DNA from 4 places in the Terrisporobacter hibernicus genome. Region 3 is predicted to be linked to each of the others. Evidence: riboswitches for the same ligand, from Rfam matches in the RefSeq annotation. Region 3 holds a riboswitch; each other region holds the start of a gene.
The links. A riboswitch is a leader RNA that binds a small molecule or an ion and turns the genes downstream of it on or off. The one in region 3 is predicted to bind thiamine pyrophosphate.
Positions count from the first base shown of each region.

Region 1: linked by a shared signal. The riboswitch ahead of thiD (bifunctional hydroxymethylpyrimidine kinase/phosphomethylpyrimidine kinase) and the one ahead of JW646_RS12205 (MTH1187 family thiamine-binding protein) in region 3 are both predicted to bind thiamine pyrophosphate.
Region 2: linked by a shared signal. The riboswitch ahead of thiS (sulfur carrier protein ThiS) and the one ahead of JW646_RS12205 (MTH1187 family thiamine-binding protein) in region 3 are both predicted to bind thiamine pyrophosphate.
Region 4: linked by a shared signal. The riboswitch ahead of thiC (phosphomethylpyrimidine synthase ThiC) and the one ahead of JW646_RS12205 (MTH1187 family thiamine-binding protein) in region 3 are both predicted to bind thiamine pyrophosphate.

Region 1 covers NZ_CP081135.1:3,639,153-3,644,348, reverse strand. Annotated here, with positions in the region: gene tenA (thiaminase II) at 1-515, opposite strand, end outside; gene thiM (hydroxyethylthiazole kinase) at 533-1,336, opposite strand; gene thiD (bifunctional hydroxymethylpyrimidine kinase/phosphomethylpyrimidine kinase) at 1,355-2,149, opposite strand; TPP riboswitch at 2,258-2,352, opposite strand; gene JW646_RS17740 (GIY-YIG nuclease family protein) at 2,391-2,696, opposite strand; gene JW646_RS17735 (ferredoxin) at 2,798-2,986, opposite strand; gene JW646_RS17730 (flavodoxin family protein) at 3,070-3,585, opposite strand; gene JW646_RS17725 (NUDIX hydrolase) at 3,647-4,255, opposite strand; gene JW646_RS17720 (energy-coupling factor ABC transporter ATP-binding protein) at 4,350-5,120, opposite strand; gene cbiQ (cobalt ECF transporter T component CbiQ) at 5,120-5,196, opposite strand, start outside.
Region 2 covers NZ_CP081135.1:1,023,331-1,028,526, forward strand. Annotated here, with positions in the region: gene thiH (2-iminoacetate synthase ThiH) at 1-396, opposite strand, end outside; gene JW646_RS04955 (thiazole synthase) at 409-1,179, opposite strand; gene thiF (thiamine biosynthesis protein ThiF) at 1,192-1,998, opposite strand; gene thiS (sulfur carrier protein ThiS) at 1,991-2,185, opposite strand; TPP riboswitch at 2,405-2,505, opposite strand; gene JW646_RS04970 (NAD(P)-dependent malic enzyme) at 2,583-3,764, opposite strand; gene JW646_RS04975 (Fe-S-containing hydro-lyase) at 3,810-4,364, opposite strand; gene JW646_RS04980 (fumarate hydratase) at 4,375-5,196, opposite strand, start outside.
Region 3 covers NZ_CP081135.1:2,480,039-2,485,234, forward strand. Annotated here, with positions in the region: gene JW646_RS12195 (ABC transporter substrate-binding protein) at 1-914, opposite strand, end outside; gene JW646_RS12200 (ABC transporter permease) at 916-1,692, opposite strand; gene JW646_RS12205 (MTH1187 family thiamine-binding protein) at 1,664-1,954, opposite strand; TPP riboswitch at 2,192-2,288, opposite strand; gene JW646_RS12210 (LysR family transcriptional regulator) at 2,564-3,460, shown strand; gene JW646_RS12215 (SDR family oxidoreductase) at 3,691-4,416, shown strand; gene JW646_RS12220 (acetyl-CoA C-acetyltransferase) at 4,464-5,196, shown strand, end outside.
Region 4 covers NZ_CP081135.1:2,880,385-2,885,580, reverse strand. Annotated here, with positions in the region: gene JW646_RS13945 (AI-2E family transporter) at 1-840, shown strand, start outside; gene thiC (phosphomethylpyrimidine synthase ThiC) at 910-2,214, opposite strand; TPP riboswitch at 2,395-2,496, opposite strand; gene sstT (serine/threonine transporter SstT) at 2,760-3,986, opposite strand; gene JW646_RS13930 (hypothetical protein) at 4,310-4,591, opposite strand; gene JW646_RS13925 (SPL family radical SAM protein) at 4,656-5,196, opposite strand, start outside.

The DNA.
Region 1 (5,196 bases), 1.2 Mb from region 3:
CTATATTCTTCACAAGAATATGAGTCAATCCATGCAGCATAATAATTATTTTCTAAATTATCCTTATATATTTCTTTCATTTCTTTAGCTATATAATAATAACTCCAGGCACATGGAAGTACTGCTATTATTAAATCCTGAATATCTCCTGTTAATGCTACACTTTTCATAAAATTAGTATAGTTTTCATTTTCCAATTTAAGCTTATGTCTTTGAAGTGTTTTAATATCTTCACCTAGCTCTTTTAAATAAGCTATATGTGTCGCACTTTCATCTTCCATAATTCCATTTACACTATCTTTGAAAAACTTCATATGATTAACGTCATCGCTTTTTATAAGCCCCATGGCATAAACCTTTGCATAATCCAAAAGATATAAATAGTCTTGTACTAGATAATTTCTAAACTTTTCCTTATCTAAAGTCCCTTTTCCCATTTCTACTATAAAAGGATGTTTTAAATATTCATCCCATATTTTCTTACTTTCATTAAATAAATAATCTGTTAATAACATAGTTTTTCCCCCTTTTGCTATAATGAGCAATTAAGTTGTGATATCTCAATTTTTCCATATTCATTGCAAGTATCTTCATTCAATACAAATATTTCATCAAATAGTTTTGTTTTAAAACTTCCTATTGATGGATTTTCTCTATTAGCTAATTCTCCACAAAGAGACATAACTAAAGTTCCCATTACAGCTGCATCTATTTTATCTTTTGTACATGGTAAGAAACTTCCTATTAAAGATGTGCTCATACACCCTGTACCTGTTATAAATTTAAGTTTTGGTGTACCATTACTTATTTTATAAATCTTATCTCCATCACTAACTACGTCAGTTTTTCCTGATGCAACAACAACACACTCAAGTTTTTTAGCCACTTCTTTAACAATAAATGATGGGTCACTTCCATCATCAAAAGAATCTACACCTTTACCTTTAACATCTAGTCCACCTATAAACTGAATTTCAGATATATTTCCTCTTATTACATCAAATTTAACATCATTTAATAATCTATTAGTTAAATCTGTTCTTGCCTTTGTAGCAAATACACCAACAGGGTCTAATATAACTGGTTTATTATACTTATTAGCAGTCTTTCCAGCTAATACATATAACTCCAATGACTCACTATTCATTGTTCCTATATTAATAACTACACTACTAGCAACTCTAACTATGTCATCAACTTCTTCATAAGAAAAACTCATTAGTGGACTTGCCCCTATAGCTAGTGTTGTATTAGCACAATCTGTTATAGTAACATTATTTGTGTAATGTAATACAAGTGGATTTATTTCCTTAACTTTTTTTAATAATTTGTACATAACATATCCCCCCTATGTTTAATCAAATTTGTAAAAATGATGCACTGGTCCTACACCTTCACCTATATCAAAGCTATATCTAATAGCCTCTGTAATATATTCTTTGCTAAGTTTTACTGATTCTTTAATGTCATATCCTAAAGCTAAATGAGATGTAATGGCAGAAGATATAGTACAACCTGTTCCATGTGTATTTTTTCTATTTATTCTCTCACATTTGAAAACTTCAAAAGTATCTTCGCCCATTAACACATCTACACAGTCTCCATCTAAATGGCCACCCTTCATAAGTACAAATTTAGGTCCTAGTTCAAGAATTACTTTACCTGCTTTTTTCATATCTTCCACTGTTTCAATTTTTATATTACTTATTTCTTCAGCTTCAGGAACATTTGGTGTCACTATGTATGCCTTAGGTATAAGATATTTAATTAAATTATCTTTAGCTTCTGGTCTAAGTAGTGAATATCCACTCTTAGAAATCATAACTGGATCCACAACTAAATATTTACAAGGATAATTTTCCAATGACTCAACAATATCTTTAATTATCTCTGGAGAAGATACCATTCCTACTTTTATTGCTTTTGGTGGTATATCTTCACATACAGCTTTTATTTGTTCCTTAATTATTTTTGAACTAAGTTCTTCCACATAGAAAACCCCTTTTGTATTTTGAGCTGTAATTGCTGTAATCACACTCATACCATAGGTACCTAGAGCAGAAAACGTTTTTAAGTCAGCTTGTATTCCTGCTCCTCCAGATGAGTCTGATCCTGCAATTGTTAAAGTTGGTATTTTGTAATTTTTCATATCTTTACTCCCTTTTTTTTATAAAAATCATATAGTTTTTGAACATAAAAAAATGCTACACCCGTAGGCATAGCATAATATAAACAAATTCAAAACCCTTGTATGGTTATAAAATTCATAGTGCTTTCCTACGCTGGCATTATCCAGATCAGGTACAAGGGTTGGTATAAACCTCTCAGCCAATGGCGCCCCTAGCAATTTATTTACTTTCAACTTCATTATAATACTTTTGTAAAAATTGTCAACTTTTATTTATTACTCCAATTCTTATTTGAAATTTATCTTTAACTTCATCTATAAATAATTTTGGATTATTTATTATCCATAATTTTTTAGATCTACTTTGTTTTTTAATATAGTATTCTAATTTCATAGCTTGACTTTTATTATCACTTTCAAAGAATATTTCTAATCTATCAAAACCTTTTGCTTTAGTGTATTTAGAATTAATACCTAACTTATGTTCTTCCATACGCCTTATTATATCTGTAGTATAACCTGTGTATAGAGTATTGTTTTTGCATCTAATTATATATGTATAACACATGAATATCCCCCAATAATTTTATATTTTTAATTATAGCTTTAGTAAACAAAATTTTCAAATTAAAAAGAGTTATCAAAAATTTGATAACTCTTAAATAAGTACTATTCAACTTTTATTGCATCTACTGGACAGCTTCCTTCTGCATCTTTAGCATCATCTTCAGATCCTGATGGAACAGTATCAACTATTACATGAGATAAACCATCATCACCCATTTCAAATACTTCTGGACATACAGATGGACAAACACCACATCCTATACATAAGTCTTTATCTACATATGCTTTCATATTTTACCTCCAAATATAAATTTCAATATCGTATATATTATTATCAGTTCATAATAAAATAATACATTAGACTATATATATTTTTAGTAGGTTTTATCTAAAACATAATTAATTATTGGTGTTATAGTTTGCTTATTGCTTCTATCAATACTCATATATTTTTCTAAATTTATCATTTCAAAAGATTGATTTTTATTTATACTTTTTTTTAATTTTACTTTATCTATTCTACTTAAATCATTAAGATTAATACACCCTTGCAAGAAAAAGAATTTTATTTTTTTTTTAATTTCTTCATCCTCAAAATTGTATTCAACTACATCTTCTCTACTTTGTAAATTCATACTAACACAAAATAGAACTATGTTTTTATTTTTTATAATATTGTATTTTTCTTCTAAATAATCTCTTAAATATATTTTAGAATTATATATGGGGCTACCAAATATAATTGTTTTGTATTTTAACAAATCCCATCTTCCAACATCTGATATTTCATACAAGTCTGCATTTAGTTTTATAGCTAACCATCCAGCATATTTCATAGTAGATCCATATTTAGTTTTATACACAATAGCTATTTTTTTATCATAAGGCACAATAATCCCTCCATATTTTTATATATTAAAAATACGGAGGGATTATGAGTTTTTTAATGAATTATAAAAACATTTTTTCTCCTAAAATTGAAAATGACTGTAATGCCAAATATGCTCTAATATCTAAAGAAGTTTGATTATTTTTAATTATTTCTTTTGCTTCTTCTTTTGAAACTAATACAGCTTCAATATCTTCATCATCTTCTAAATACTCACTACTTATCTCACCTTCACATATGCAATAAACAAAGGCTGCAGATTCATCTGTCATTCCTGGTGATAAATATACTTGATTACAACTAAGATCTTTTTTTATTTCAATTACATCTAAGCCTGTCTCTTCCTTTAATTCTCTTATTACAGCACTTTCAAAATTTTCATCATCACTATCTACAAGTCCTGCAGGCAACTCATAAATATGTTTATTTATTGGAACTCTAAATTCTTTTATTACAACTAACTTTTCACTTTCTTTGTGATATGCACATATTATTACTGCATCTACTTTATCTTTTTCATTTTTAAGGTAAATGCCTTCTAATACCTCTTTTTTCTTTCTTGATGCAACCGTCCAGTTTTTCTCTTTGTTATTTTTATTTAAATATTTAACATTGTATAAACTTATAAATTTTGTTTCTACTAATGATGTAATATTTTTTATTCTGCTCATATTTACCTCCTAATAAATCAAATTTTATTTACTTTCTTTTATCTTTTTATTTCAATAATATTCTTTTACTATTTTAATATTGTCATTTAATAATCTATTTATTTCTTTCTATTATTAACCTATTTAAATTATCAACATTTTGTACAGATAGTGGTAGCTCTAAGTTACTCTTTTCCATAAGTTCTTTATTTAATAAAATATCTTTTGTATACCCACTCTCCACTATTGTACCTTCTTTTAATACTATTGTTTTATTGCAAGTATCCAAAATCATATCTAAGTCATGACTTGCAATTATTTTTGTATATTCAAAGTTATTTAGTATATTTATTAACCTTCTTCTAGCTTTAGGATCAAGAGCTGCTGTAGGCTCATCCATTATTAATATTGATGGTTCCATAGCTACTGCTGTTGCAATTGCAGCCAAATTCTGTTGACCACCAGAGAGCCTATAAGGAGGCCTATTTTTTAAATGTTCTATGCCTACCTTCTTTAATGCACTTATTGTTTTATTTTCTACCTCTTCTTTATTTAGTCCATAATTTTTAGGACCAAATGCCACATCTTCGTATATACTTGTTGTGAATAATTGATTTTCCGGATTTTGAAAAACAAATCCTAATAATCTTCTTATTTTCCCTAAATTTTCTTTTGTCATAGGCATTCCTTCTATACTTATACTACCTTGTGATGGCATTAAAATCCCACAAAGTTGTAACAATAAGGTTGACTTTCCTGCACCATTAGAACCTACTATACCTAGAGAGTCTCCTTTATCTAATCTAATATTAATATTGTTTAAAGCTTGAAATTTATCTGGATAAATAAAGCATAAATTCTCAATTATTAAACTAGTGTCATTCATTATATTCCCCCCATTACTAATGAACCTAAAAATAATGGTATATTTATATATTTAACAACAATAAAAAATACAAGCC
Region 2 (5,196 bases), 1.5 Mb from region 3:
TTCACTTTCTCCAGTCAAAACAATAATATGTTTAAAACCTTTAGTAGCAACTGCTTCTCCTTCTTTTTCTATTTCATCTAAAGATAGTTTTTTTCTCTTTATTCCACTATGACAGTTATAACCACAATAAACACAGTGATTTTCACAGTAATTTGCAATATAAATAGGAGTATATAAAGTGGCAGTTTTACCACAATATTGTAAAGCTAATTTGCTAGCCTTTTGAGCCATCTCCTCTAGATGTTTTCTTGCTGTAGGTGAAAGCAAATTAAGTAAATCTTTGTGATTTAATTTATCCTTCGATAAACTTCTAAGTACATCATTATCACTTACTTGCTCAAAATATCTATCAAAGTCAAAATCTTTATATTTTTCAATTACATCATAAAAGCTCATTTTATATACCTCCTATAAGTTTCCTAAAAAACCAGTAAGAGGAGAAGATGCATTGGCAAATTCTGATACAGCTCCAGTTTTTGCAAGGAATGCTGCTCGTCCACCTTCTACTGCCATTTTAAATGCTCTTCCCATACCTATAGGGTCACCTGCTGATGATATTGCTGTATTTACTAAAACTGCTGCAGCTCCCATTTCCATAGCTTCCATAGCTTGAGAAGGCTTACCTATTCCTGCATCAACGATAATAGGAATGTCTAATTCTTCTATCATTATTCTTATCATTTCTTTCATTTTAAGACCTCTATTTGAACCAATTGGTGCGCCTAATGGCATAACTGCCGCAGCCCCTTCTTCTATTAATCTTCTCCCTGCATATAAATCTGGACTCATATAAGGAAGTACTACAAATCCTTCGTCTGCAAGAATTTTAGTTGCTTTTATTGTTTCTTCATTGTCTGGCAATAAATATCTAGTGTCTGATATTACCTCTATTTTTATAAAATCTCCACATCCCATTTTGCGAGATATTCTTGCTATTCTCACAGCTTCTTCAGCTGTTGTAGCTCCTGATGTGTTTGGAAGAATTGTCATATTTTTAGGTACATATGTAAGAATATTTTCATTGGAATTATCTAAATCTACTCTTCTTAGTGCCATAGTTATTATTTCACTACCACTTTCTTCTATCACTTTTGGAAGTATTTCATTTGATCCGTATTTACCTGTCCCAATTAAAAGTCTGCTATCAAACTCATGTCCACCTAATATTAATTTATCCATTAATTTATCCCCCTAAATATAATCTATAAGTATTTTACTTGCCAAATTTGCCATGTGATTCGCACATATAGCTACACGAGGTGCCATTAACCCATCACCTTCTTTTGCTTCATGTACAAAATCACCACATATATAAAACTTTTCTCTTATTTTCTTAGTTACAATAAGATTTGAGTCATAATATCCTGCCATGCCAGACGATGCTATTAAGTATTTTTCTCTCATATGAAGTAAAATAAAATTACTTATTTCAGCTTTACAATTTGGATCATCAAAAGCTTCAATTATTATATCTGCTTCATGTAAAAAATTCATATTTTCTCTAGTAATATAAGAATTATGTATTTCAACATCTATGAAAGGATTAATTTTACCTAACTGTTCTTTCATAGCTTCTGTTTTATGTTTTCCAATATCATCAATGAAATATTGTTGTCTATTTAAATTTGAAGGTTCTACAACATCGTAATCAACCAAAATCAACTTACCTACGCCTATTCTTGATAGCGAGATAGCTATGTTAGAACCTAAACCACCCAAGCCCAAAATAGCTACCTTTCCTGCTTTTAATTTTTTATGTACTTTTGGTGTATGCCTTGCAATCATAAGACTTTCTAATTCATTTATAGAGGGTTTCTTTCCTTTTTCTATTAAGGTTACTCTATCATTTTCTTTTAATATTTCATCTTTTTTAGTAGGAAATCCATTCAAAACTATAACATCACTACACTTATTAAAAATATCTTTAATTTTAAAAATACTTATATTCTCTTCAACTTGTCTCTCTATTTCATTAACAAATATTTTCAAATCAACCACCACCAATAAAGCTAATAATTTCTATTACATCATGTTCTTTTAATACATAGTTTTCATATTGATCATTTTCTAAAATTTCTAAATTTATTTCTACGACAACTCTATCTTTATTTAAGTTGTAATCATTTAATAAATTTAATAAAGTTTTATTATTTTGGAATTCTACTACTTTCCCATTAACCTTCATCGTTACACCTCCTCACCTTTTTATTTCAATAAAAAATTTGCTTCGCTCATGTCGCCAACGACCTTGAGAAACAGGTCCGTTGCTCCATTAAGCAGTTGGAAACTATAAGTTATCTACAAACCAGATAACATATAGTTTCCTTACAATTAAAAAAAAGCCTTACCCGTAGGTAAAGCTTGTAGTAATCACATATCATATGTAAAGATTCACATATTTCATCATATAACACTCTACTCTTTCCTACGCTGGTATTATCCAGATCAGGTATAAGGGTTAATGTTTCCATCTCTCAGCCTCTTAGGGCACCCCTAGGTAAAACTTTTTAATTTATTTTAATTGTAGTACTTATATTTCATTTTTTCAAATCATAATATTTTTATGCTTATATTAATTACATTTATATTCTTGCCACACCAGTTTTTATAGCAGCTTCTCTTACTGCTTTTGCCACATTTTCTACTACATTTTTATTGAAAGCATCTGGAAGTACATAATCTGGCGTTAACTCTTCATCCTTAACTACATTTGCTATTGCATAAGCTGCCGCAACTTTCATTTCTTCATTTATTTCTTTTGCTCTAACGTCTAAAGCTCCTCTAAAAATCCCAGGGAAAGCAAGCACATTGTTAACTTGGTTAGGGAAGTCTGAACGGCCTGTACCCACTATAAATGCCCCTCCTGCTTTAGCTTCATCTGGGAAAATTTCTGGAGTTGGGTTTGCCATGGCAAATACTATTGGTTTGTTTGCCATAGTTTCTACCATTTCTTTTGTTACCATTTTTGGTGCAGAAACTCCTATAAATACATCTTTATTTTTTATAATATCTGCTAACGTTCCTACTTCATTATTTTTATTAGTTAATGTTAGCATTTCTTTTTGTGCCCAGTTAATGTTTTTAGAATTTTCATGAATCGCACCATTTATATCACATAAAACTATATTTTTTACATTTAAATTCAGTAACATCTTAGCTATAGCCATACCTGCTGATCCTGCACCGTTTATAACTATTTCCAAGTCTTCAATTTTCTTTCCTGCTAATTTAACTGCATTTAAAATTCCTGCAGAAACAATTATTGCTGTACCATGTTGGTCATCATGGAATACTGGAATATCTAATTCTTCTTTTAATCTATTTTCTATTTCTATACATCTAGGAGAATTTATATCTTCTAAATTAATTCCGCCAAATACAGGTTCTAATAATTTTACTGTTTTTACTATATCATCAATATCCATAGTGTTTATACATATTGGGAAAGCATCTACTTTACCAAATTCTTTAAATAATATTGATTTACCTTCCATTACAGGAATTGAAGCAGCGGCACCTATATTTCCAAGACCTAAAACTGCAGTTCCATCACTAACTACTGCTACCATATTACTCTTACAAGTATATTTATAAACATCTTCTGGATTTTCTTTTATTTTTAAACAAGGCTCTGCAACACCTGGAGTATATGCAGTAGATAAATCATCTTTGCATTTTACTTCAACTTTACTTTGTATGCTAACCTTTCCTCCATGATTTTCGTGCATTTCTAATGCTAATTGTGCAAAATTCTTATTACTCATTTTACTTCTCCTTTATAACATTTGACAAATTATTAGTTATTAAATTTATTCTGATTCTTTTGCAAACATCGCTCTTCCTTTTTCATATATATTGTTACCATAAGAGTCTATAGCAACAATTAATTGTAAATCTTCAACTTCCAATCTTCTCACTGCTTCTGGTCCTAAATCTTCATAAGCTATTACTTCACATTTTTTTATAGCATGAGAAATGTATGCTCCAGCTCCACCAATGGCTGCTAAATATACAGCCTTATTTTTTATCATAGAACTTACTACTTCTTCACTTCTTTTACCTTTACCTATCATAACTTTTAGTCCTAACTCCAATAAAGGCACTGTTAAGTCATCCATTCTATAACTTGTAGTTGGTCCAGCCGAGCCAATTATTTGTCCCTCTTTGCTAGGTGATGGTCCCACATAATAAATTCCAGCTCCATTTACATCAAATGGTAGCTCTTCTTTATTATGTATTGAGTTTATCATTCTTTTGTGGGCTGCATCTCTTCCAGTATAAATTACACCACTAATTTTAACAACATCTCCACAAACTAATTTTTCTATATCTTCCCTTTTAAAAGGTGATTTTAACTCTATCATATTTTCCCTCCTATATAATCACTTGCTTATGTCTAGCAGAGTGACAATTTATATTAACTACAACAGGAAGCCCTGCTATATGTGTTGGGAAAGTTTCAATATTAACAGCAAGAGCCGTAGTATTTCCTCCAAGACCTTGAGGACCTATTCCTAAATCATTGATTTTTTTAATCATTTCTTTTTCTAAATCTGCTATCATTTCATCTTCACTATGAGTTCCAATATCTCTAAATAAAGCTTTTTTAGCAATTTGAGCGCATTTATCTACTGTACCGCCAATACCTACTCCTACAACTATTGGTGGACATGGATTTGGTCCCGCTTCACTTACAGTTTTCACTATAAATTCTTTAACTCCCTCAATTCCATCAGAAGGTTTTAACATTTTTAATTGACTCATATTTTCGCTACCAAAACCTTTTGGTGCATATTGAATTTTTATTTTATCTCCCTTTACCATTTCATAGTGAATTATGGCAGGAGTATTGTCCTTTGTATTTATTCTAGTTATAGGACTTACTACAGATTTTCTAAGATATCCTTTTGTATAACCTTCACTTACACCTTTATTAATAGCATCTGTTAAGGTATCTCCTTTTATCATAACTTCTTGGCCAATTTCAACAAAAAATACTGCCATTCCTGTATCTTGGCAAAGAGGTATATGTGTCTCTTTAGCTATTTGAGCATTCTCTATTAAAATATTTAGTATATCTTTTCCTAGATCACTTTTTTCTTTTTCTAAATTTTCCTTAAAGGATTTTATTACGTCATCCCCAAGGTATATATTTCCTTCAATACAAAGTTTCTTAACCTCTTTAGTTATTACTTT
Region 3 (5,196 bases):
ACACTATCTTTCATTTCGCCCCATTTAGAAGCGTCATCTATATATTTATCAGCTAAATACTTTTGACTTTCAATAGCTAAGTCTTCGTTTATTTCAGGAGCATGTTTTAATAATATTTTTGCACTTTCTTCAGGTGTTTTTACACAATCCTCGTATCCTTTGCTTGTTGCAGCTAAAAACTTCTTAGCAAGGTCTGGATTTTCATTTATTATTTTGTCACTAGTTATTAAAAGAGGAGTGTAGTAGTCTAATCTTTTGTCTAAATCCTTAGTAGCTACAAAGTTTATATCTTCACCACGAAGTTTTGCCTCCACACCTGTCCAACCTTCAAAAATATTTGCTATATCTATGTCACCTTTAGTAGCTGTGAAGAAATCATCTTTTCCTATATCTACTATTTTGATTTTGCTAAAATCAGCACCGTTGTTAGTCATAATAGCATTTAAAGTAGCTTTTTCTGATTCTGATCCCCATCCACCGTAAGTTTTATTTTCAAAATCTTTTACAGTTTTAATTTTTTTGTTTGCTGGAGATGCAAACCCAGAAGTATTGTGTTGAATAATTGTAGCTATAGATTTTATTGGAAGTGGATCTTCACTAGTTTTTGCATAAGTAACATCTTCTTGATAACTTACACCAAAATCAGCTTTTCCTGTGGCAACTATAGTAGTAGCAGTACCATCAGATGGTTGAATTATTTCCACATCTAAACCTTGTTCTTTGTAATATCCTTTATCTAAAGCAACGTATAATCCTGTATGGTTAGTGTTTGGAGTCCAGTCAAGAACTACAGTAACCTTTTGTAAATCTGAGTTTCCTTCTTTTTTTTCAGTACTTTTCTTTGAGCAACCTGTCACTAAACCTATAGTAAGTAGTGCAGCCGTCATTAATGATATGCTTTTTTTAAACTTCATCTTACTCTCCTTTGTACTTATGTTTTAATATTATTTTCTTCAAAATATTTATACCCATTACAAATATTAAACTAAAGATTATTACTAAAATTGTAGATGCAAATACTTTGTCCAAAGCATATGCACTCTTTGCTCTTACCATATAAACACCAAGTCCTACACTTCCACCAAGCCACTCTGCAACTGTTGCAGCAACAAAGGCATAAGTAGCTGAAATTTTTAAGCCTGTAAATAAGCTTTCCAAAGACATGGGAAGTTTTAAATGAATAAATGTATTTAGTTTGCTGGCATCCATAGTTTTGAATAAATTTATATAGTCTTTATCTATATTTTCCATACCATCCACAAAATTTACTAATATGGGGAAGAAACAAGTAATCATAACCATGATTATTTTTGGTAATGAATCAAATCCAAACCATATTATAAGTAGTGGAGCTATAGTAATTGTTGGTATCATTTGAGATACTAGCATTATAGGATAGAAACACTTTTTTATAAATGGAACAAAGTCCATAAGAGTACCTATTGTTATTGCCAATAATATGGAATAAATAAATCCTAAAACAGATTCATTTAAAGTAACTAAAGCATGCATTTGCAAGTTTGCAAAATCTGTGCTAAAAACTTTTATTATTTTGCTTGGTGCAGGCATAATATATTGAGGTATATCATTACTTACCACAATAAACTGCCATAATAATAAAATACTTATAAACGTTATAAGTGGATAAATATAATTTTTGATTTTATCTGTGATTTCTAAGTTTGTTCTCAATTGTTAGGCCTCCAGCTTTTTCGTCAACCCTAGCAACTGTGATGACTCTTTCGCATCCTAGTTGAAAGGGTATTTTGTGCATTACTTTTATTAAGTCAAAAACTTCATCAAATTCCCCTTCAAATGTTGTACTCATGGCACCGATTTCATACTTAAGACCACTTTCCTTTACTTTTTCGATGCAAGCATCTACTACTTTGTACATTTCATCCTCACCTGTATAAGGTCTAAGAGGCATTACTGCCACGTCTGCTATAACCATTATTATTCCTCCTTTTTATAATTACATATATAAATACATAAAATTCGCTTCGCTTAAGCCACTGTGTGGGCGCTATACTTCATGTCGCCAACGAGTTACCTTCGCTACCGCTTCAGGAAACGACCTTGCTCAAAATGTATTTATCTGTTGCTCAAAATATATTTGTAAGTAAAAAAATGCTATACCCGTAGGCATAGCATATATAATCAAATTTAATCTCCATACTCTTTATGAGAGATAAAGTGTATATAGCTTTCCTCCGCTGGTATTATCCAGATCAGGTACAAGGGTCGGCAAAACCTCTCAGCCAATAAAGGCACCCCTAGCATTTTTAACTTTTAAGTTAATTGTAAATGATTTAAAAATTTTGTCAACTACTTAGAAAAAAGTATCACTTAGAAATAAGGCATTTAGTGCCAATAATCTGATGGTAATAAAGAAAAAGTTAAGGTAATATGAGTAATCTATTTTTAGTATGAAAAAAAGTTATAAAGGTAATAAAAAAAAGATATTTTATATAGGTGTACATATCATTTATAATAAAATAAACTAGGAAAACAATTTCAAAATTATAGTAATAAATATATTTATAATAAAAAGGGGTTAAAAATGAATATCAGGCATATAGCATATTTTGTTGAAGTTGCAAAAGAAAGAAATTTTACAAAAGCAGCAAATAATTTGCATTTATCACAACCAGCTCTTAGTAAAGTTATAAAAAATTTAGAATTAGATTTGGGTGTTTCTCTTATTGATAGAGCAGCTAAACAATTTAAACTTACAGATCAAGGTGAAATATTCTTTGAAAATAGTAAGAACGCATTAAACAATATAAATGAAGAATTAGATCAGCTAAACTGTAGCATAAATTGTACAAAAGGTAGATTAGTTGTTGGAATACCCCCAGTTATAGGGACTGTATATTTTACCTCAATAATTGCTAAGTTCAAAAAGAAATATCCAAACATAGATTTTATAGTCATAGAAGAAGGAGCAAACTCAATTAGAGATAAGGTTAAAACTTCGGAGTTAGATATAGGAATAGTTATATTGCCAACTAAATCAGAAGGATTAAATGTTATAAAAATGATAGAATCTGAGAATGTTTTAATTGCTCATAAAGATAATAAATTAGTTAACTTAAATAAGGTTACAGTAAAAGACTTGAAAGAAGAAAATTTTATAACATTAAATAAAAGATATATGCTTTATGATACATTAAAAAGATTATGTCGTGAAAACGGATTTGAGACAAAGATAGCATTTGAAAGCTCTCAATGGGACTTTGTAGCAGAGATGGTATCATTAAATCAAGGCATAGCTATATTACCAGAACCTATAGTACATAGATTTAAAGATGATAATATTAGGAGAGTAGTATTAGAAGACGTGAAAATACCATGGGAAATAGCTATTATATTGAAAAAAGATAGATATATATCTTACGCTATGAAAGAATTTGTAAAAATATGTGAAGAAGAAAGTAAAGAATTGAATAAAAAATAAATCACAACTCTAAAAATAGAAACTATTTTCTATATTTTAGAGTTTTTTTTATTTAACAATGTTAAAAAAATAACAAAAATAGCTATCAAGCATAACAAAAATTCATAACCTGCATAAATTAAATGTATTTCATTTATTTTATACAAGGTTTTATACTGAAAATGTAATCAGATAAAGATTGCATATAAAACTTAAAAATATAATTACATAAAATATGGGGAGGTATAAATATGAAAAGAATGGAAGGCAAAGTAGCTATAGTAACAGGAGGAGCAAACGGTATAGGACGTCAAATAGTAGATACTTTTGTAAGAGAAGGTGCAAAAGCAGTAATATCTGTTGATATGGTTATGGGAGCAGATAGTTCTCCAAATATAAAAAATGTAATACTAAACGTTACTGATCGTGAAGCGATAAATAAATTTGTGGAAGAAGTAAAAGTAGAATTTGGTCAAGTAGATGTATTAGTAAATAATGCAGGTATAACAAGAGATGCATTAGTTCAAAAAATGGAAGAAAGTGCTTGGGATGCAGTTATAAATGTAAACCTAAAAGGAGTGTTTAACTTAACTCAAGGTATAGCACCAATAATGATGGAAGTAGGAAAAGGTTCAATAATAAACATATCATCAGTAGTTGGAATATATGGAAACATTGGTCAAACTAACTATGCTGCAACTAAAGCAGGAGTTATAGGAATGAGTTATACATGGGCGAAAGAATTTACTCGTAAAGGAGCAGCAGTTAGAACTAATGTAATAGCTCCAGGATATGTTAACACAGATATGATGAGTACAGTTCCAGAAAAGGTTTTAGCACCTATTCGTGAAAAAACAGCATTAAAGAGATTGGCAGAACCACAAGAAATAGCTAATGCAGTATTATTTTTAGCAAGTGATGAATCTAGTTTTGTAAATGGACACGTATTAGAAGTAACTGGCGGATTAAGATTATAATTTCAATTTATGTAATAAATCAAAAATTAAGACGGAGATAAATTATTATGTCAAAAGTATATATAGTAGAAGCAAAAAGAAGTGCATTAGGAAAATTCCTAGGAACGATTTCAACATTATCACCAGCAGAACTTGCAGGTCAAGTTATAAAAGCTGTAATAGAAGAAACTAAAATAGATCCTAAAAAAATAGATGAAGTAGTACTTGGAAATGTATTGTCAGCAGGACATGGACAAAACCTGGGAAGACAAGCAGCAATAGCAGGAGGAATTCCAGCTGAAGTACCAGCATATGCAATAAACATATTGTGTGGAAGTGGTATGAAGTCTGTAATGACTGCATACGGCCAAATAAAATCTGGCATGGCAAACTTAGTAATTGCAGGTGGAGTTGAGGTAATGAGCCAAGCTGCATTTACAGTAGATGGAAAAACACGCCAAGGAAATAAAATGGGTAGTATTCAATTAAAAGATACTTTATTAAGTGATGGTCTTACAGATGTATTTAATAATTATCATATGGGTATGACAGCAGAAAATATAGTAGAGAAATATTCACTGTCAAGAGAAGCTCAAGATAAACTTGCTATAAGATCTCAGGAAAAAGCTATAGCAGCAGTTGATTCAAATAGGTTTAAAGACGAAATAGTCCCAATAAAAGTTAAAAATAGAAAAGAAACTATAGAGTTTTCAAAAGATGAATACCCAAATAGAAATACGAGTTTAGAAAAACTTTCAACTTTGAGACCAGCATTTAAAGCAGATGGAAGTGTAACAGCAG
Region 4 (5,196 bases), 400 kb from region 3:
TTTATTGTTCCAGTTATAAAATCTAATATTAATGAACTTGCTCTTTCTATTCCAAGCGGTATAGATCAGGCACAAGATTTGATTAACAATATTTCATCACAATTTAAATTTGATATTACTAACCAAGATATAAAATCTCAAATTAGTAATTTTATTACTAAGGTTCTAATTCCAATATCAAGTTTTACAGCATCTACTGTTAGTAACTTTATTATTAATTTAATGAGTACCATTGTATCTTATACTATAAACATTGTACTAGGAATAGTCATCTCAGTTTATCTACTTTTATCAAAGGAGAAATATATTAAAGTTGTAAGTTTATTTTTCCAAAAAATATTAAAACAACATTATTTTAAAGTAAAAGAATTTCTTAATATATTAGATAATAATGTTGGTGTATATATAGTAGCAAAAGCTATGGATTCTACAATTTATGGTATTATCTGTACTATAGTGCTTGCATTAACAGGTTCTAAATACGCATTATTTATAGGAATAATTGCTGGTGTAACTAATATGATTCCTTTCTTTGGGCCTATTATAGGTACTATAATTGCTGTTGTTGCAAACTTATTCTTCTCTATCAATAAAGCTATTTTAGTTTTAGTAGTTATGATAGTAGTTCAACAATTAGAAAGTGCCATATTAGAACCTCATTTTGTTGGAAAACAAGTTGGTGTACCACCAATATTAACAATTTTCGCTGTAACATTCGCTGGAAAATATACAGGATTTTTAGGTATTTTGTTAGCCGTACCAGTTACTGGGGTTCTTTTAGTTTACTTCAAAAGATATATTTACAACAAACAAGAAGAATCTTTAAACAATATTGTATAAAACAAACAACATAAGAAATAAAAATACCTTAGAATAGATTTTTATAACCTATTCTAAGGTATTTTTTAATTAGTCCATAATATCTACATCTTCACCTTTTAATATCTTATTGATATTTCTAACTGCACACATTTTTCCGCACATTGTACAAGTATCTTCATTTTCTGGTTTGGATTCTGTTCTGTATCTTCTTGCCTTTTCACCATCTATAGCTAAATCAAACATTTTCTCCCAATTTAAATCTCTTCGAGCCTCGCTTATTTTGTTATCCCAATCAGTTGCACCTTTAACTCCTTTTGCTATATCCGCTGCATGAGCTGCTATTTTAGATGCAATTATTCCTTCCTTTACATCCTCTACTGTTGGTAATCTTAAATGTTCTGCTGGAGTTACATAGCATAAGAATGACGCTCCATAAGTAGCTGCAATAGCTCCGCCTATAGCAGCTGTTATATGATCATAACCTGGTGCTACGTCAGTAACTAGTGGACCTAAAACATAAAAAGGTGCTCCTTTACAAACAGTTTCTTCTATTTCCATATTAGCTTTTATTTGATTTAACGGCATATGACCAGGGCCTTCTATCATAACCTGAACATTTTTCGCCCAAGCTCGGGTAGTCAATTCTCCAAGTGTAACTAACTCCTCAATTTGAGATACATCACCTGCATCTGCAATACTTCCAGGCCTACAAGCATCACCTAAACTTATAGTAACATCATACTTTGCACAAATATCTAATATTTCATCATAATGTTCATAGAAAGGATTTTCATTGCCTGTTAACTCCATCCATGCAAATATAATAGATCCTCCCCTAGAAACTATATTAGTAAGTCTATTAGATTTTTTAAATCTTTTCGCTGTGTGTTTGTTAACTCCACAATGAAGAGTTAAAAAATCCACACCATCTTGTGCATGCATTCTAACAATATCTAACCATTCTTTTGAAGTTATTTTCTTTAATGGCTTATTATAATATACTACTGCATCATATATAGGCACCGTACCTATTATGGCAGGACACTCTTCTATTAATTTTTTTCTAAATGTTTGAGTATCTCCAAAAGAACTTAGATCCATTATAGCTTCTGCTCCTAAGTTTACTGCATTCATAACCTTTTCCATTTCTACATTCGTATCGAGACAATCTTTAGAGGTACCTAAGTTTACATTAATTTTTGTTTTTAATTTTTTACCTATACCATAAGGCTTTAAAGAAGTATGGTTTTTATTAGCTGGGATTACAACCTTGCCTTCTCCTACTAAATTGAGTAATTCTTTAACATCCATATTTTCATATGTTGCTACTTTTTTTAACTCTTGTGTTATTATTCCCTTTCTTGCTGCATCCATCTGTGTTGTATAACTCATTTCATTTCCCCTTTCATTTTATCTTTTTAAAATTTTTAATCAAAAAAATCTTTCTTAACTTGGCAACAATAGCACCAAATAAGAAAGATTTTCTTAATATAAAAAGTCGCACAATAAATGTACGACCTCTAATCAAAATTAATAAATAATGTAATTAACAATAAAATGTTAAAACAAAATATATACAATATTTAATCTCCCTACGTCGGCATTATCCAAACAGGTTCAACGGGTTTAGAATTTAAAAATTCAATCTCAGCAATAGCTCCCCTAAATATTTTATTTTAATTTCATTCTAGCACTATACTACATTGACTTCAACATTATATATTTTTTTATATAGATATTTAAATATTTATTATTAACCTCTTCAATAAAATATTTAGATATATTTTTCGTATTTGTATGATAATAATAATTTTATCTAATTATGGTCAGATGAAAAAGCAATAACCTTATTGTAAAAACAAAACCATATTGATTTAAATATCAATATGGTTTTAAGTATATTTCCTATTATCTATATTAATCCAAATTTAAAATTATTAAGCAACTTTATTTTCAGATTCTTTCCTTCTCTTACCAAATTCTGCCACTGCAGTGTAGAGAACATCTGTTGAAGAGTTTAATGCAGTTTCAGCAGAGTCTTGTATAACTCCAACTATAAATCCAACACCAACTACTTGCATTGCTATTTCATTTGGTATTCCAAATAATGAACAAGCCAGCGGTACTAAAAGTAATGATCCTCCAGCTACTCCTGATGCCCCACAAGCAGACACTGCTGATAACACTGATAATATTATTGCTGTTCCTATATCAACTTTTATTCCTAAAGTATTAGCTGCTGCTAAAGCAAGAACTGATATTGTTATTGCAGCGCCACCCATGTTTATAGTCGCTCCTAAAGGTATTGATACTGAATAAGTATCACTATCTAATCCTAAATCTTTACAAAGTTTCATGTTTACTGGTATATTTGCAGCTGAACTTCTTGTAAAGAATGCCGTAATTCCAGATTCTCTTAAACATCTTAATACTAATGGATATGGATTTTTTCTTATTGCTATAAAAGTTATTATTGGGTTAACTATTAAAGCAAAGACTGCCATACTTCCTAATAATACAGCTATTAATTGCCCATAACTTAATAATGATTCTATTCCCGATGTTGCTATTGTATCAAATACTAATCCCATTATACCAAATGGAGCTAAATTAATTACCCATCTAACAGCTTGAGATATGGCGTCAGATACATTTACAATTACTTGCTTAGTTGAATCTGATGAATTTTTAAGTGCAAGTCCAAGAACAACAGCCCAAGTTAACACCCCTATATAGTTTGCACTTGCTATTGCATTTACTGGATTGTCAACTACATTCATTAATAAAGCTTTTAGTACTTCGCCTACACCTCCTGGAGGTGTCACTCCTTCAGCTCCTGCAGTAAGTGTTAATGTTACCGGGAATAAGAAACTTCCCACAACAGCTACAATACCAGCTATTAATGTGCCCACAAGATATAAAGTTATTATAGATTTTATATTTGTTTTTTGTCCTTCTTTATGCTGACATATGGCCGCCATAACTAAGAAAAATACTAATATTGGAGCCACAGCTTTTAAAGCTCCTACGAATAATGATCCTAAAATTCCTATTGGTGCTAATTGTGTTGGCATAGTCAAAGCAAACGTTATCCCAACTATTAAACCAATAATTATCCTTTTTACCAAGCTAATGTTATTCCATTTGTTGATTAGTTTTTTCATTTTTTCTCCCCCAAGTTTTTTTCTTGAATTTATAATAACATTATTCGACAACGTTTTCAAGAAAAAACCTTATTTCTCACAGAAAAATTTTTGCAAGCATATAATTATACAAGCATTTTAAATTTTATTTGAAGATGTATTATTAAATAATAATTAATTAAGCACTTGGTATACCAATATTATAACTAGGTCAATTCTCATTTTAAATAGTATTTTTAAAATCATTTTATTATTTCATGCAACACCTCGTGAAAACCTTATCCTATTTCTATTTTGATTTTATATAAAATAAAAGGAATGGTTTTCAACCATTCCTTTTACACCTATAGTATTTCTTGCATATATGTAAGCATAGTTTCAACATATTTTGCAAAATCTTCTTCATTACTTGGAAAAGAGTATTCTTCTATAAATTCCATTGTTTTATTTAAAATCAACTTAAAAATAGCTTTTTTATTATCTTCTTCTAATTCAATTTGCTCTCCTGTTTCCGCATTTATTATAGATTCTAATAAGTAATTTGTACACCCTTGTGCTAACTCTTTAATCTCTTCTATTTCAGCAAGTTCTTCTTCACTTATATTAAATTCTTTTATGTCTGTCATTAATATTTCTTCCCTTCTAAATTTGTATTTGTAATATATCATAAAAAAATATATATAACAATAATTAAAACCAAGTTATCTGAGTTCTTTCATAATTATGCTTATAGTCCCTTATAATATCTTCCATTTTATATAAAATATTATATTTTTCACATTCTGATTTAAAAATTTTCCATAAATAAGTTGCATTTGGTGAGGTGTTTTCATATACATCTCCAAATGTATTCATATATATTTTATCTAAGTTTTCTCTTGGAAATATTTTTCTCAATTGTTGAAAGTAATATTCTCTTTGATTATTTCTAAGTGTTACTCCCATGCCATATGTAAAAATAAATTTTCCACCACATTCATGTACTTTTCTTATAATATTTTTTATATTATCTTCATTATCATTAATGAAAGGTAATAACGGCATAAGCAATACACCCGTATATATATTATTATCACTTAACTCTTTTATAGCCTTAAATCTTTCCTCTGACGTACATACTTTTCTTTCAATTTTTTTGCACAGTTCATCATCAAAGGTTGTGATTGTCATTTTAACTATAACCGGAGAATGGCTTTGTATTTTTTTCAGTATATCTATGTCTCTGGTTATT